One region of the Bacillus sp. FAU18 genome, then DNA from elsewhere that is predicted to be linked to it. Evidence: riboswitches for the same ligand, from Rfam matches in the RefSeq annotation. Region 1 holds a riboswitch; each other region holds the start of a gene.
The links. A riboswitch is a leader RNA that binds a small molecule or an ion and turns the genes downstream of it on or off. The one in region 1 is predicted to bind S-adenosylmethionine.

Region 1 (3,093 bases):
GCTGGCGCTGTTTTAATCCATAAAGCTTGAGCGCAGAAAAAAGTGCGGTTGGCAGGCGGCCTGTGCGGCTGTATATCTCTTCCCGATCGGGAATGCTCGCCTCCCACTCTCGACCGCGATTATCGATGTTCGGCAGCCCGAGAAAAGGATTGCCGTTTTGATCAATCAAAACAATCCCCTGTCTTTGGCTCGTCGATGTCAAACCAATGATGTCAATATCATGCGAACGGGATAGCGCACGTTTTGCCAAATTCATCACCTGCTTCCACAGCACCTGAGGAGAAAAATAACGGCTGTCCGGGTAAAGCGTCTCTGTGGAATACACAATGTCCTCCCGTTCAACTGTTAGAACACTGCCAGTTACACTCACGACCGCTACCCTCGCATTGCCTGTGCCAATATCAAAAACGAGATAGCCTTTTTGTTTTTTCATTCTCTTAGCCTCCTTTCTTATCCCCCTGTTTTCAGTTCAGTTCGTCCTTGTTAAAAACTGTCGGAATATTAAGAGTTTTTTCACCCTTCCACTTTTTGAGGGCTTCATTCAGTATCGTCACGTGATGATCCTCCACTTCAAATGTTGCTCCAGCGAGATGCGGTGTTGCCAGAACATTAGGCAATGAAATCAATTCATAATCTGATTCCTCTGGAGGTTCATGATAAAAAACGTCTAATATCGCACCTCTGATTTTATGTTCTTTTAATACAGATAAAAGATCTTCACGGTTTACAACAACTGCTCTTGAAGTATTGACGAAAATCGCACTCTGTTTCATCAGATCAAAATACTTCCGATCAATAAGTCCAAGTGTTTCCTCAGTACGAGGCAGATGGACAGAAACGATATCACTGTCTGAATACACCGTTTTAAGAGATACTTTTTCATACAGCGGATGATCGTCTTGAATGTATGGATCGTAATACTTTATTTTACAGTCAAACGCAGTCAGCAGTTTTGCAATCCTTTGACCAACTGCCCCGAACCCAATCATGCCAACCGTTTTTCCTGATAATTCATTTCCTTTAAATTTGACATAAGCCTGTAGGTAATCACTGTCCCACTTTCCATCCTTCAGCCATTGATTCGAGACGCTGGTATGGCGGAGAAAGGTAATCACATTTCCAATAAACATTTCAGCAACGGCTTGTGCATTCCGCCCTGGTGTATAAAAAACAGGTATGCCTCTTTTTGAGGCAGCTGCCACATCCACATTGGAGGGCATTCCCCTGCAAACACCGACAAATGAAAGTTCGGGAACAGAAGCAAATACGCTGTCTGTTACCTGATCAAGCTCAGTAATCAAGCCTGTCGCATTTGTTGCTTTTAGCAGCTGAATGAGTTCATCTTCCCGATATGCCCGGCCTTGTTCCTTCCAAGATTGATAAGCAACTGAGCCAAACAAGTTTTCTAGCTCTTTTCGTCCTTCTTCGTTGTACGGTGCTGTAACCAAAACCGTCATGGTGCAAAACATCCTTTTCATCGTATTTTTCATAAAAAAATCTCTTTCCGAAGATGGAAAGAGATTCATATATAGGCGCGCTCTGTTACAGGCAGACGCCGGTATAAACCTTGCTTTCCTATCTTTCAAGCTGTCGCTTGCTGGAATTGGCACAATAATGTTGCCGAGGTTTCATAGGGCCAGTCCCTCCACCTCTCTGGATAGAAAATGTTGAGTATGTAATTTTCAGAATAAAGAATACGTTTATCATAAAGAAGTCTCATATTGATGTCAATCTCTTTTTTTCAGAATTGACGTTATCATCGGAAATGTTATAATTCTTACAAAATATCTAACTAGAGAGAGGAACTGGGCCATGAAATCTTTTGCCACACAACAAAACGGCATTTTCAAATCCGTTTGCTCGCTGGACTGCCCGGATCAGTGCGGATTGTTAATACATAAAAAAGACGGGAAAATCGTAAAAGTGCAAGGAGACCCTGATCATCCTGTCACAGCTGGAAACATATGCAACAAAGTCCGGAATATGACGGAGCGCATCTATGATGAAAAGCGGCTGACTACACCGCTCAAACGAACAGGTGCGAAAGGCCAAGCGATATTTGAACCGATTTCCTGGGAAGAGGCAATCGATACGATCACCTCCCGCTGGAAACAGCTGATTGATGAAGAGGGAGCTGAAAGCATACTTCCTTACAGCTTTTACGGAAACATGGGGAAATTGACAGCTGAAGGAATGGACCGCCGCTTTTTTTACCGCATGGGGTCAAGCCAGCTTGAACGGACGATTTGCAGCAAAGCGGGATCTGAAGGCTATAAATATACAATGGGCATAAGCGCGGGAATCGATCCTGAGGAAACCGTTCATACAAAACTATTTATTTTTTGGGGAATCAATGCGGTCAGCACAAACATGCACCAAATTACAATCGCCCAAAAAGCGCGAAAACAAGGTGCCAAAATTGTTGTGATCGATGTGCATAAAAATCAAACAGGACGTCTCGCAGATTGGTTTATTCCAATAAAGCCGGGAACAGACAGTGCACTTGCTCTTGGCATCATGCACATTTTATTTAAAGACAACCTTCATGATGAAGCATTTCTGTCCGAGTACACGGTTGGCTATGAAGAGCTCCGTGAACACGTGAAACAATATGATCCTGAAAAGGTGTCGACGATCACCGGTGTCAGTACCAAAGATATTTACCGACTGGCAAAAATGTACGGGGAAACCTCCCCTTCTTTTATCAGAATCGGAAACGGACCCCAGCATCACGATAACGGTGGGATGATTGTAAGGACGATTGCCTGTCTTCCGGCGATCACCGGCCAATGGCTGCACACAGGGGGCGGCGCAATTAAGCATAACAGCGGAATTTTAGAATATAACACAAATGCCTTGCAGCGGCCCGACTTATTGCAAGGGCGCACACCGAGGTCGTTTAATATGAATCAGCTTGGCAAGGTGCTTTTGGAAACAGATCCGCCGATTCGCTCTCTTTTTATTTACGGAACAAACCCGGCCGTCGTTGCGCCGGAAGCAAACAAAGTCAGACAGGGCTTGCTGCGGGAAGACTTGTTTACTGTGGTTCATGATTTGTTTTTAACGGAAACGGCTGCATATGCGGACATTGTA
Region 2 (3,093 bases), on a different contig from region 1:
GAAAACGTCAGCGCCGTGTTCATCGATCTTTTTGCCGAGCATTTCAGCATAGACGTGAGCAGGAAGCGGCAGGAACGGTGAGCCGAAGCATGTAGAAAACGTCGTTTCAGGAGACGTTACACCACGTTCGGTTCCGGCAAGCTTACTCGTGTAACCGCTCAAGAAATGGTACATCGCCTGCTCCTTCGTCAGTTTGCTGATCGGCGGCAGGACTCCGAAGGCATCAGCCGTCAAAAATACAATTGCTGACGGATGGCCGGCCATGCTTGGAGTGACGATGTTGTCAATCATATGAATCGGGTAAGCTGCCCGCGTGTTTTCAGTATAGAAGGAATCATCATAATTGGCTTCGCGTGTATCTTCATCAACAACGACATTTTCGAGAACAGACCCGAAGCGGATCGCGTTAAAGATTTGCGGCTCCTTTTCCTCGCTTAAATGAATGCACTTAGCGTAGCACCCGCCTTCAATATTAAAGACGCCTGTATCAGACCAGCCATGTTCATCGTCACCGATCAGCTTGCGGTCAGCATCTGCCGACAGGGTGGTCTTGCCTGTTCCTGACAGTCCGAAGAAAAGGGCGACATCGCCTTTTTCACCGACATTGGCGGAGCAGTGCATAGATAAAATATCTCTTTCAGGCAGCAGGAAATTCATAATGGAGAAAATGGACTTCTTCATTTCACCGGCATACTCAGTTCCGCCGATTAAGATCGTCCGCTTTTCAAAAGAGACAATAATAAACGTTTCGGAATGAGTGCCGTCTGTTTTTGGATCCGCTTTGAAATGCGGAGCAGAAAGAATGGTGAACGGCTGCTCAACTGTTTTCTTATCATTTCCTTCCGGACGGATAAACAGCTGCCGCGCAAATAAATTGTGCCATGCGAACTCATTTACGACAGTGATCGGCAGCCTGTATTTCTCGTCTGCTCCGGCAAATCCTTCGAAAACAAACAGTTCATCTCGCTCCTTTAAATAGCTGACAACTTTCGTATACAGCCGCTCAAACGCTTCTTCTGAAATCGGCTGATTCACCGGGCCCCAATCGATCTTATTTTTCGTGCTTTCTTCCTCCACGATGAATTTATCTTTAGGTGAGCGTCCTGTGTAAGCGCCTGTTGTCGCGCGAACAGCACCTGTGGATGTTAAAATGCCTTCGTTTCGGGAGAGGACTTTTTCTGTTAGCTGTGCTGCTGATAAATTATGACGCACATTTGGACATGTTAATAAGGCTTGTAAATCAGCGGTCAAATCAACTGAGTTCATATGAAACCTTCCTTTATCGTTTTTTGTGTTTTGCTAATTGTGAATTAGTATAACATATATTTTCAAATAGTCTATACTATTTATTATTTTTTGTGTGTGCATTTCCATTGTTTTCCCTCAATATAGGTGCCTATTTCTTCTGAATCATATTGACATTGCAAACCCTTTTACGATAAGATATTTCATTGAGCGGATACTCTTATCCCGAGCTGGCGGAGGGACAGGCCCTATGAAGCCCAGCAACCGGTTTCTCTGTTATTTATTATGTTCAACTGAGTGAGACAACCAAGGTGCTAACCTGTTGCAAGGTTGTATGATTCCTTGAGCGATAAGAGTGAAAGGCACAAAGACCAAACCCTTTCCTCGATGGAAAAGGTTTTTTTATTTCATAAATATGCCAATTAACATTCTCTAATATAACTGTACATTGTATAAGAGGGAGCGAGTTCCGTATCATATATACAAGGTCTTTCGGGAGGCCTTGTGCAGGAGGAAGCAAATCATGAGTAAAAATCGTCGTTTATTTACATCAGAATCTGTTACGGAGGGGCATCCGGATAAAATCTGTGACCAGATTTCTGACAGCATTTTAGATGAAATTTTAAAGAAAGACCCTAACGCGCGTGTTGCTTGTGAAACATCTGTGACAACAGGTTTGGTTCTTGTAAGCGGAGAGATCACAACTTCTACGTATGTTGACATTCCGAAAACGGTTCGCCAAACCATTAAAGAAATCGGATACACACGTGCAAAATACGGATTTGATGCGGAAACTTGTGCGGTTTTAACATCAATTGATGAGCAGTCTGCTGATATCGCGATGGGCGTAGACCAAGCGCTTGAAGCCCGTGAAGGCACAATGAGCGACGAAGAAATTGAAGCGATTGGTGCGGGTGACCAAGGATTAATGTTCGGTTATGCGTGCAACGAAACGAAAGAGCTTATGCCTCTTCCAATTTCACTTGCCCATAAATTAGCCCGCCGCCTAAGTGAAGTCCGTAAAGAAGATATTCTTCCGTACCTTCGCCCTGACGGCAAAACACAGGTAACGGTTGAGTACGATGAAAATAACAAACCAGTCCGCATTGACGCGATTGTGATTTCCACTCAGCATCACCCTGAAATTACACTTGAGCAAATTCAGCGCAACATTAAAGAACATGTAATCAATCCGGTTGTTCCTGAAGAGCTGATTGATGAAGAAACAAAATATTTCATCAACCCTACAGGACGTTTCGTAATCGGAGGGCCTCAAGGGGATGCGGGACTTACAGGACGCAAAATCATCGTTGATACGTACGGCGGCTATGCACGCCACGGCGGAGGCGCGTTCTCAGGTAAGGACGCGACGAAGGTAGACCGTTCTGCAGCTTATGCGGCAAGATACGTTGCGAAAAACATCGTTGCGGCTGAGCTTGCTGATTCTTGCGAAGTACAGCTTGCTTACGCGATCGGTGTTGCACAGCCTGTGTCAATCTCAATCAACACATTCGGTTCAGGAAAAGCTTCTGAGGAAAAACTGATTGAAGTTGTTCGCAATAACTTTGATTTACGACCTGCCGGCATTATCAAAATGCTTGATTTGCGCCGTCCGATCTACAAACAAACTGCTGCGTACGGCCACTTTGGACGTCACGATGTTGACCTTCCATGGGAGCGCACAGACAAAGCGGAGCAGCTGCGTAAAGAAGCGTTAGGAGAATAATTTTATAGCCGCTTACTGGTTAAGCGGCTTTCCCTTTTTTATCGTTGTATTCATGTTTATTTTTTTACATAACTGTGAAACCAAATACTATTCACAGCGTCTATAAATAGGGGTTCAATGAT
Region 3 (3,093 bases), on a different contig from region 1:
CAGCAAGCCGAGGATGACCCCGATGACAAAAGCAAACAGTAAAGAAATCAGCGTCATATAAAGTGTTTCATATGTCGCGTTCCATAATTCAGTTAAATCAACGTTCGGGAAGTATTTTTCAAACATTCGTGATCACCTCTGCTTTCACCTGTTTGTCATTAATGAATCGGATCACGTTTTGCACTTCTTCCTCGTCCCCGTCAATGTGGATGAACAGTGAACCGTAAGCCCCATCCTTCGTCTGCGAAATTTTCCCTTGCAGAATATTGACGCTGACATTGAAGTTTCTGATCATCTCTGTAATCAGAGGCTGTTCAGCTGACTCACCGACAAATGTGAGCTGAACCATTTTTCCTGATGCTGTATCATCAAGAAGGTGCTGAAGCGTCTCTTTCGTTTCTTCCGGCTCTGTCACCTGCTGAACAAATCGTTTTGTCATTTGTTCCTTTGGATTTTTGAAGACATCGAGAACCTCGCCTTCTTCGACCACCTTGCCGTTTTCCATGACGGCGACTCTGTTGCAGATTTTGCGGATGACATGCATTTCGTGCGTAATCAGCACAATCGTCAAACCGAGTCTTTCATTAATATCGGACAATAGATCCAGAATTGAATCTGTCGTTTGCGGATCTAATGCTGATGTCGCTTCGTCACAAAGAAGAACCTTCGGATTGTTTGCAAGCGCTCTGGCAATTCCCACACGCTGCTTCTGACCGCCGCTCAGCTGGGACGGATATGATTTTTCTTTTCCTTCTAAACCTACCAGTTTAATCAGTTCATTGGCGCGCTTGATCCGCTCGCTCTTTTTCACTCCGGCAATTTCCAAAGGAAACATGATATTATCTCTGACAGTCCGCGACCAAAGCAAATTGAAATGCTGGAAAATCATACTGATCTCATGGCGTGCTTTTCTTAAACCGCGTCCATTTACTTCATTAATCTTGGTTCCCGCCACTTCCACGGTTCCTGAGGTTGGTTTCTCAAGGCCGTTCAGCAGACGGATTAAGGAACTCTTACCAGCTCCGCTATATCCTATAATTCCAAAAATCTCACCTTTTTTAATGGAAAGCGAGACATTTTGGACAGCATTGACATCTCCATGTTTCGACTTGTAAATTTTTGAAACATCCTGAAGATTGATCAAAGCAATCACCTGCCTTAACACTATTCTAAGAAATCTTCCGGTTTTTTCTGCAAAAGAAAAGCCTTTCTGCACACTTGAGCAGAAAGGCTTATATAAAATGCCTTTCTCTCATCTTTCAAAGCTGAACGCTTCGTGTGAATTGGCACCATTTCAACAGTGTTGATGGTTGCCGGGCTTCATAGGGCACTTCCCTCCACCTCTCTTGATAAGAGAAATATATAGTCTTTTTCGTCCGGAAATTCTTAATGTAGAATAGCACGGCGAATGATTAAATGTCAATAAAATAAATGATGTCAACTTTTACTATTATAATAATTTATTATTTTTTAATTTTTTAAAATCCTCTGAAAAAATCCATTTGTCAGCCAGAGAATGGCTTCCAGTTTTAACAGGGCCCTGAATGACCCCTTTACTTTGAGGCTTCCGCTCTGAATGAGGTGCTGAAGGGAAATGTCTCCGTGCAATAAATCAATAATTTCCGTTTGGTTTCCGTAAAAGGTCAGGTTGGACGTTTGGGGCGGGGAAACTTTTTTCATTTCTCCCTGTTCGTTTATTGAGACGGTTAAGGCTTCTGCTTCTCCTTGGAAGGTAATGAGCAATGTTGAGGCATTCAAAAGGGGTTTTAAAAACAGATGCTGATACTCATCTTCTAAAACTTCCGCTTTCTCCATATGTACAACCTCCTATTTGTTGGTCATACATACACATTTCTCTCTTTGTCGCAAGAACCCCTTTATAAAACGAACGACAATTTCATTGGATATGCTGAGAAATATGTCATAAATGGGATGCGGAAGATGATTTTTGTTTGATCAGCTCATATAAATAAGAAACGGAATGAAATGCATATCCTCTTTCGACCATCTTTCCGCCTTTAAACAGCAGAAAACAAGGGACGCTTTCAATTTGATACGCTTTTGCGAATGTCGGAGAGTAATTGACATTGTTTTGATAGAAGGCGACATCAGGCAGCATTTCTTTCACCACTGTCAGCATTTTGCTTGCAAGCTGGCAGGTGCCGCAAAACGGAGTATATAAATATAGAAGGTACACATCATCTTCAATGTGGTCAAGTTCGTGTTCTTGGAGTTCTTTCATGCTATACACCTCGGGACTTTCTTTCAAGAAAAATAGTATGGACATTCAGATTCGCACGCAGCAATACAGAGGCGACGTGGTGCCTGGGCGCAGCCGCTACTTCCTTATAGGCTCTGTCGATATGGAGATGGCAGGCTTCATTAAATTCACGCTTCAGCTGTTTTCTCAATTTCTCACCTGATTCATCAGCATCAACTAATATATAGACGTCTTTATCATAAAGCTCGTCAGCCAATTCCTCAAGCCTCAGCTGGCTGATTGTTCCGTTTGTGCAGATAATGCGCACCGGCTCATTCAGGACGCTTTCGATTTTCTCTTTATCTGATTTCCCCTCGACAATCATAACCTTTTCCAGCTCATCCATCTTCATCTTGTTCACCTGCCGCGTCAAATTTGAAACGTTCAGATTGTAAAAGAAGGCAGTGAAATTCACCGCCAACATTAACACCAGCCGTTTTCGTAGTCACAATCTACATATTTTGCGTCGTCTCCAGAGACCACATCGGCTGTCTTATAAAATTTCTCATTTTCAAAGGAATAACCGGACTTAAGCTCATATTCATTCATGCTTGTCATTTGGCCGATCATCTCATTATCATGATATAACGAGAGCCGGCCATTTTGAAAGCGGCCTGTCACGTCATTGGTGACATCGAGCTTTTGTTTGTCGAAAGCCATATTGGACACCTCCCATAACGTTAGCGTGTCCAATTGCTTTTACGGCTATCCTGTTTTAGTCTTCTTGTGTCATCTCTTCGTATTGCTCTGCTGTCATCAGTTTTTCAATTTCAGAAGCGTCAGATGGCTCAACGACGATCATCCATGCTTTTTCGTACGGAGATTCGTTGACG
Region 4 (3,093 bases), 410 kb from region 1:
AACAAGGATACAAGCAGATAAGAAATCGATAAAGATAAAAACGGCGATGCGATCCATACCTTCAGCATCGTTTGAACAACTTGTTTATGGAACACGTTCGGACCGTTTTTTGCCATGCCTATTCCGATAATAGACGATGACGTGACTTGCGCCAAGGGCACCGGCATCCCAAATACAGAACTGATGATCACAAGTCCTGCTCCTGTACCGGATAAGAGAATGCCTTCCCCTTTGGAGAATCTCGTAATTTTCTTCCCGTTTGTTTCTAGCACACGCCGGCCTAATAACAGTGCGCCAAGAGCAACAAAAGCTCCTCCATACAAGGTTCCTTTTCCGACATCAAGCACACCGGCAGCTACTAACGGGCCAACAGCATTCGCCACGTTATTCATGCCGGCAGAGAATGCTTCGAAAAATCCGGCAACTAACAAAACAATGCCGAGGATTTTTTGTTTTTTAGAAGATTTTACTTCAATCTTAAAATAACGAAACAGCTTAGATACGAAATAGGTGAAGCCGAAAGCGAACAGCGGGACAAAAACCCAAAATGACACAATGATCAGAAGATTGTTCACAAACAATACTTTATAAGCCACTCCCACGCCGACAACCGCCCCGACTGTTACTTCACTTGTCGACAAAGGAATGCCGAGCAGATTAGCAGTAAAGAGCGACAGGGCAGCAGCTCCAATAATGATGCAAACAATCGTCAGTGTAATCGTCTGCTCAGGAATAATGCCGGAGCTGATTGTTTTTACAACCTCGCCTCCGCCAATGACCGCCCCGGCAAAGACACCGACTGCGCATAGGATCAAAGCGTAGGTTTTCTTTTTGATGGCTCCGGAGCCGTAAGCAACCCCCATCGAAGCTGCAGCGCCGCTTGCACCAATATTCATCGCAAAAAACAAGCTAAATAAAATAGCGGCTAATTCCATTTTGCAGCTCCTTATTCATGCAGTCCGCATTCTGTTTTCGCCATACCATTCCATCTGCCTGAGCGCAAATCCTCTGCTGTAAAAGCGGGAGCAGTGCAAGGCGCACAGCCAATACTTGGATATCCTTGGTCATGAAGCGGATTGTAGTCCAGTTCATTCCGGGATGTGTATCTCCAAATGTCTTTCCAAGTCCAATGGATAAGCGGGCAAACTTTTACTGACTTGAATTTTTCATCTTTGTTTAAGAAATTCGTATTGGCACGGCTTGGCCCTTGATCACGGCGCAGGCCGGAAAGCCAGGCTGGATGTCCTGAAAGCGCCTCTCTTAAAGGAACGACCTTTCTAAGATAGCAACACTGATTCGGCTCTCTTTCCCACAGCTTGTCACCATGTTCTTCGGCTTGTTCCTCAAGGGTGAGGTCTGGTTTTTTCAGGATGATATTAAGACCCGGATAACGCTCTTTCACTCGTTCAATTGTTTCATAGGTTTCTTTAAAATGAAGTCCTGTATCAAGAAACACAATCTCTGCGTCTTTTTTCACTTTATAAATTAAGTCAATCAGAACGATTCCCTCAATTCCGAAACTGCAGGCATAAACAAGCTGATTGCCGTAATGGCCGTATGCCCATTTTAAAACTGACAGCGCTCCTTTATAAGGATCGTCTTCCGGAAATGTAATCGTTGGTTCTTCCCAATTATCATACGTTAACATTTCTTCTTTCCTCCTTTCGGAGACAAACAAACAGTAGCTTTCTGCCGGTTGTCTTTTCCCATGTAATGTGATTCGCGGCTGCTGATATACAGATAGCCTTTTTACCTCTTAAAATAAAAAACTTTCAATCCGGCGGAAAGAAAGACAGGAACAGCATGCAGCCCTTATCTTTCAAAATGGAATTCATTTTGCTGGAAGTAGCACCTTACAAACTATGCAGGTTGCCGGGCTTCATAGGTCCAGTCCCTCAGCCGCTCTTGATAAGTTTTTAGATTTGTAGTAAATTTTAGCACAATTCTAACATAAGTCAACCCGACTTTTTTTATAGGATTAATAAAAAAACAGGCCTCATAGCCTGTTTTCAAGTACAGCAAGGCTTTGAAGCCTCTTTACATCATTTGAATTTATTTTTTATTTTTTAAACCAATCTTTTGACTCGGGATTTCGTTTCCATGTTTGCAGCTTTTTTAGATCATCTGAATGAATATTTCCGTTTTCAAGCGCGACCTCTGTGAGCGTATCATAATCAGTTAATGAGTAGTATGGCAGTTCTGCCTTTGCGAAGGCTTCCTCCGCTTTTGGAAGTCCGTACGTAAAGATTGAGACGACACCAAGCACTTCACAGCCGGCCGCTTGTAGAGCTGCACAAGCTTCAAGCACGCTGCCTCCTGTGGAAATTAAGTCTTCAATGACGACTGTTTTTTGCCCTTCTTGCACAGCTCCCTCAATCTGATTGCCTTTTCCGTGCGCCTTCGGCTTGCTCCTCACATAACACATCGGAAGATTCAAACGGTCAGCCGCAAGAGCAGCATGAGGAATACCGGCAGTTGCTGTTCCCGCAATCATTTCAGCTTCAGGAAAATGCTCTTTGACAAGCTTGCTGATACCTGAGGCAACTTCGTTTCTGACCTCTGGGAAAGATAGCGTAAGGCGGTTGTCACAGTAGATTGGTGATAAAATGCCGCTTGCCCATGTGAACGGCTCGTTCGGGCGTAAAAATACAGCTTGGATGTCTAATAGATGTTTTGCGATGATTTGTTTCAAGATTTGATTCCCTCCCATTCAAGTCTGACAGCCTTATAGGCTTTTACCGGGTCTTCCGCTTTTGTAATCGAGCGTCCTACTACAATCGCTGATGAACCTTTCTCTCTTGCAATGGCAGGCGTCGCTACGCGGACTTGGTCATTCGCAGCGTCCTCTGACATTCTGATCCCCGGAGTGACAGTCAGAAATGAAGGCGACACCGCTTGGTAAATGGCTTTTGCTTCATGAACAGAGCAGACCACTCCATCCAGTCCGCTTTCTTCCGCCTGTTTGCTGTAGTGCACAACCGTATCAATCAGAGACTTTTCAATCAGCAGTTCATCTTTCATGATTTGTTCAGATGTGCTTGTCAGCTGGGTTACCGCGATAAGTGACGGACGTTTTTTTCCAGTCGGCGTACC

Region 2: linked by a shared signal. The riboswitch ahead of metK (methionine adenosyltransferase) and the one ahead of AC0OMU_RS06640 (2-hydroxyacid dehydrogenase) in region 1 are both predicted to bind S-adenosylmethionine.
Region 3: linked by a shared signal. The riboswitch ahead of metN (methionine ABC transporter ATP-binding protein MetN) and the one ahead of AC0OMU_RS06640 (2-hydroxyacid dehydrogenase) in region 1 are both predicted to bind S-adenosylmethionine.
Region 4: linked by a shared signal. The riboswitch ahead of AC0OMU_RS05000 (phosphoadenylyl-sulfate reductase) and the one ahead of AC0OMU_RS06640 (2-hydroxyacid dehydrogenase) in region 1 are both predicted to bind S-adenosylmethionine.

The regions. Positions count from the first base shown of each region.
Region 1 covers NZ_JBVYHZ010000003.1:1,308,878-1,311,970, forward strand. The annotation lists gene AC0OMU_RS06635 (FGGY-family carbohydrate kinase) at 1-433, opposite strand, end outside; gene AC0OMU_RS06640 (2-hydroxyacid dehydrogenase) at 465-1,490, opposite strand; SAM riboswitch class I at 1,573-1,664, opposite strand; gene AC0OMU_RS06645 (molybdopterin oxidoreductase family protein) at 1,813-3,093, shown strand, end outside.
Region 2 covers NZ_JBVYHZ010000004.1:939,622-942,714, reverse strand. The annotation lists gene pckA (phosphoenolpyruvate carboxykinase (ATP)) at 1-1,266, opposite strand, end outside; SAM riboswitch class I at 1,463-1,601, shown strand; gene metK (methionine adenosyltransferase) at 1,769-2,971, shown strand.
Region 3 covers NZ_JBVYHZ010000004.1:1,220,327-1,223,419, forward strand. The annotation lists gene metP (methionine ABC transporter permease MetP) at 1-126, opposite strand, end outside; gene metN (methionine ABC transporter ATP-binding protein MetN) at 119-1,144, opposite strand; SAM riboswitch class I at 1,250-1,356, opposite strand; gene AC0OMU_RS17480 (SCP2 sterol-binding domain-containing protein) at 1,471-1,815, opposite strand; gene AC0OMU_RS17485 (thioredoxin family protein) at 1,922-2,242, opposite strand; gene AC0OMU_RS17490 (toprim domain-containing protein) at 2,244-2,606, opposite strand; gene AC0OMU_RS17495 (YusG family protein) at 2,684-2,920, opposite strand; gene gcvH (glycine cleavage system protein GcvH) at 2,976-3,093, opposite strand, start outside.
Region 4 covers NZ_JBVYHZ010000003.1:901,905-904,997, reverse strand. The annotation lists gene cysP (sulfate permease) at 1-935, opposite strand, end outside; gene AC0OMU_RS05000 (phosphoadenylyl-sulfate reductase) at 947-1,648, opposite strand; SAM riboswitch class I at 1,810-1,915, opposite strand; gene pyrE (orotate phosphoribosyltransferase) at 2,060-2,692, opposite strand; gene pyrF (orotidine-5'-phosphate decarboxylase) at 2,689-3,093, opposite strand, start outside.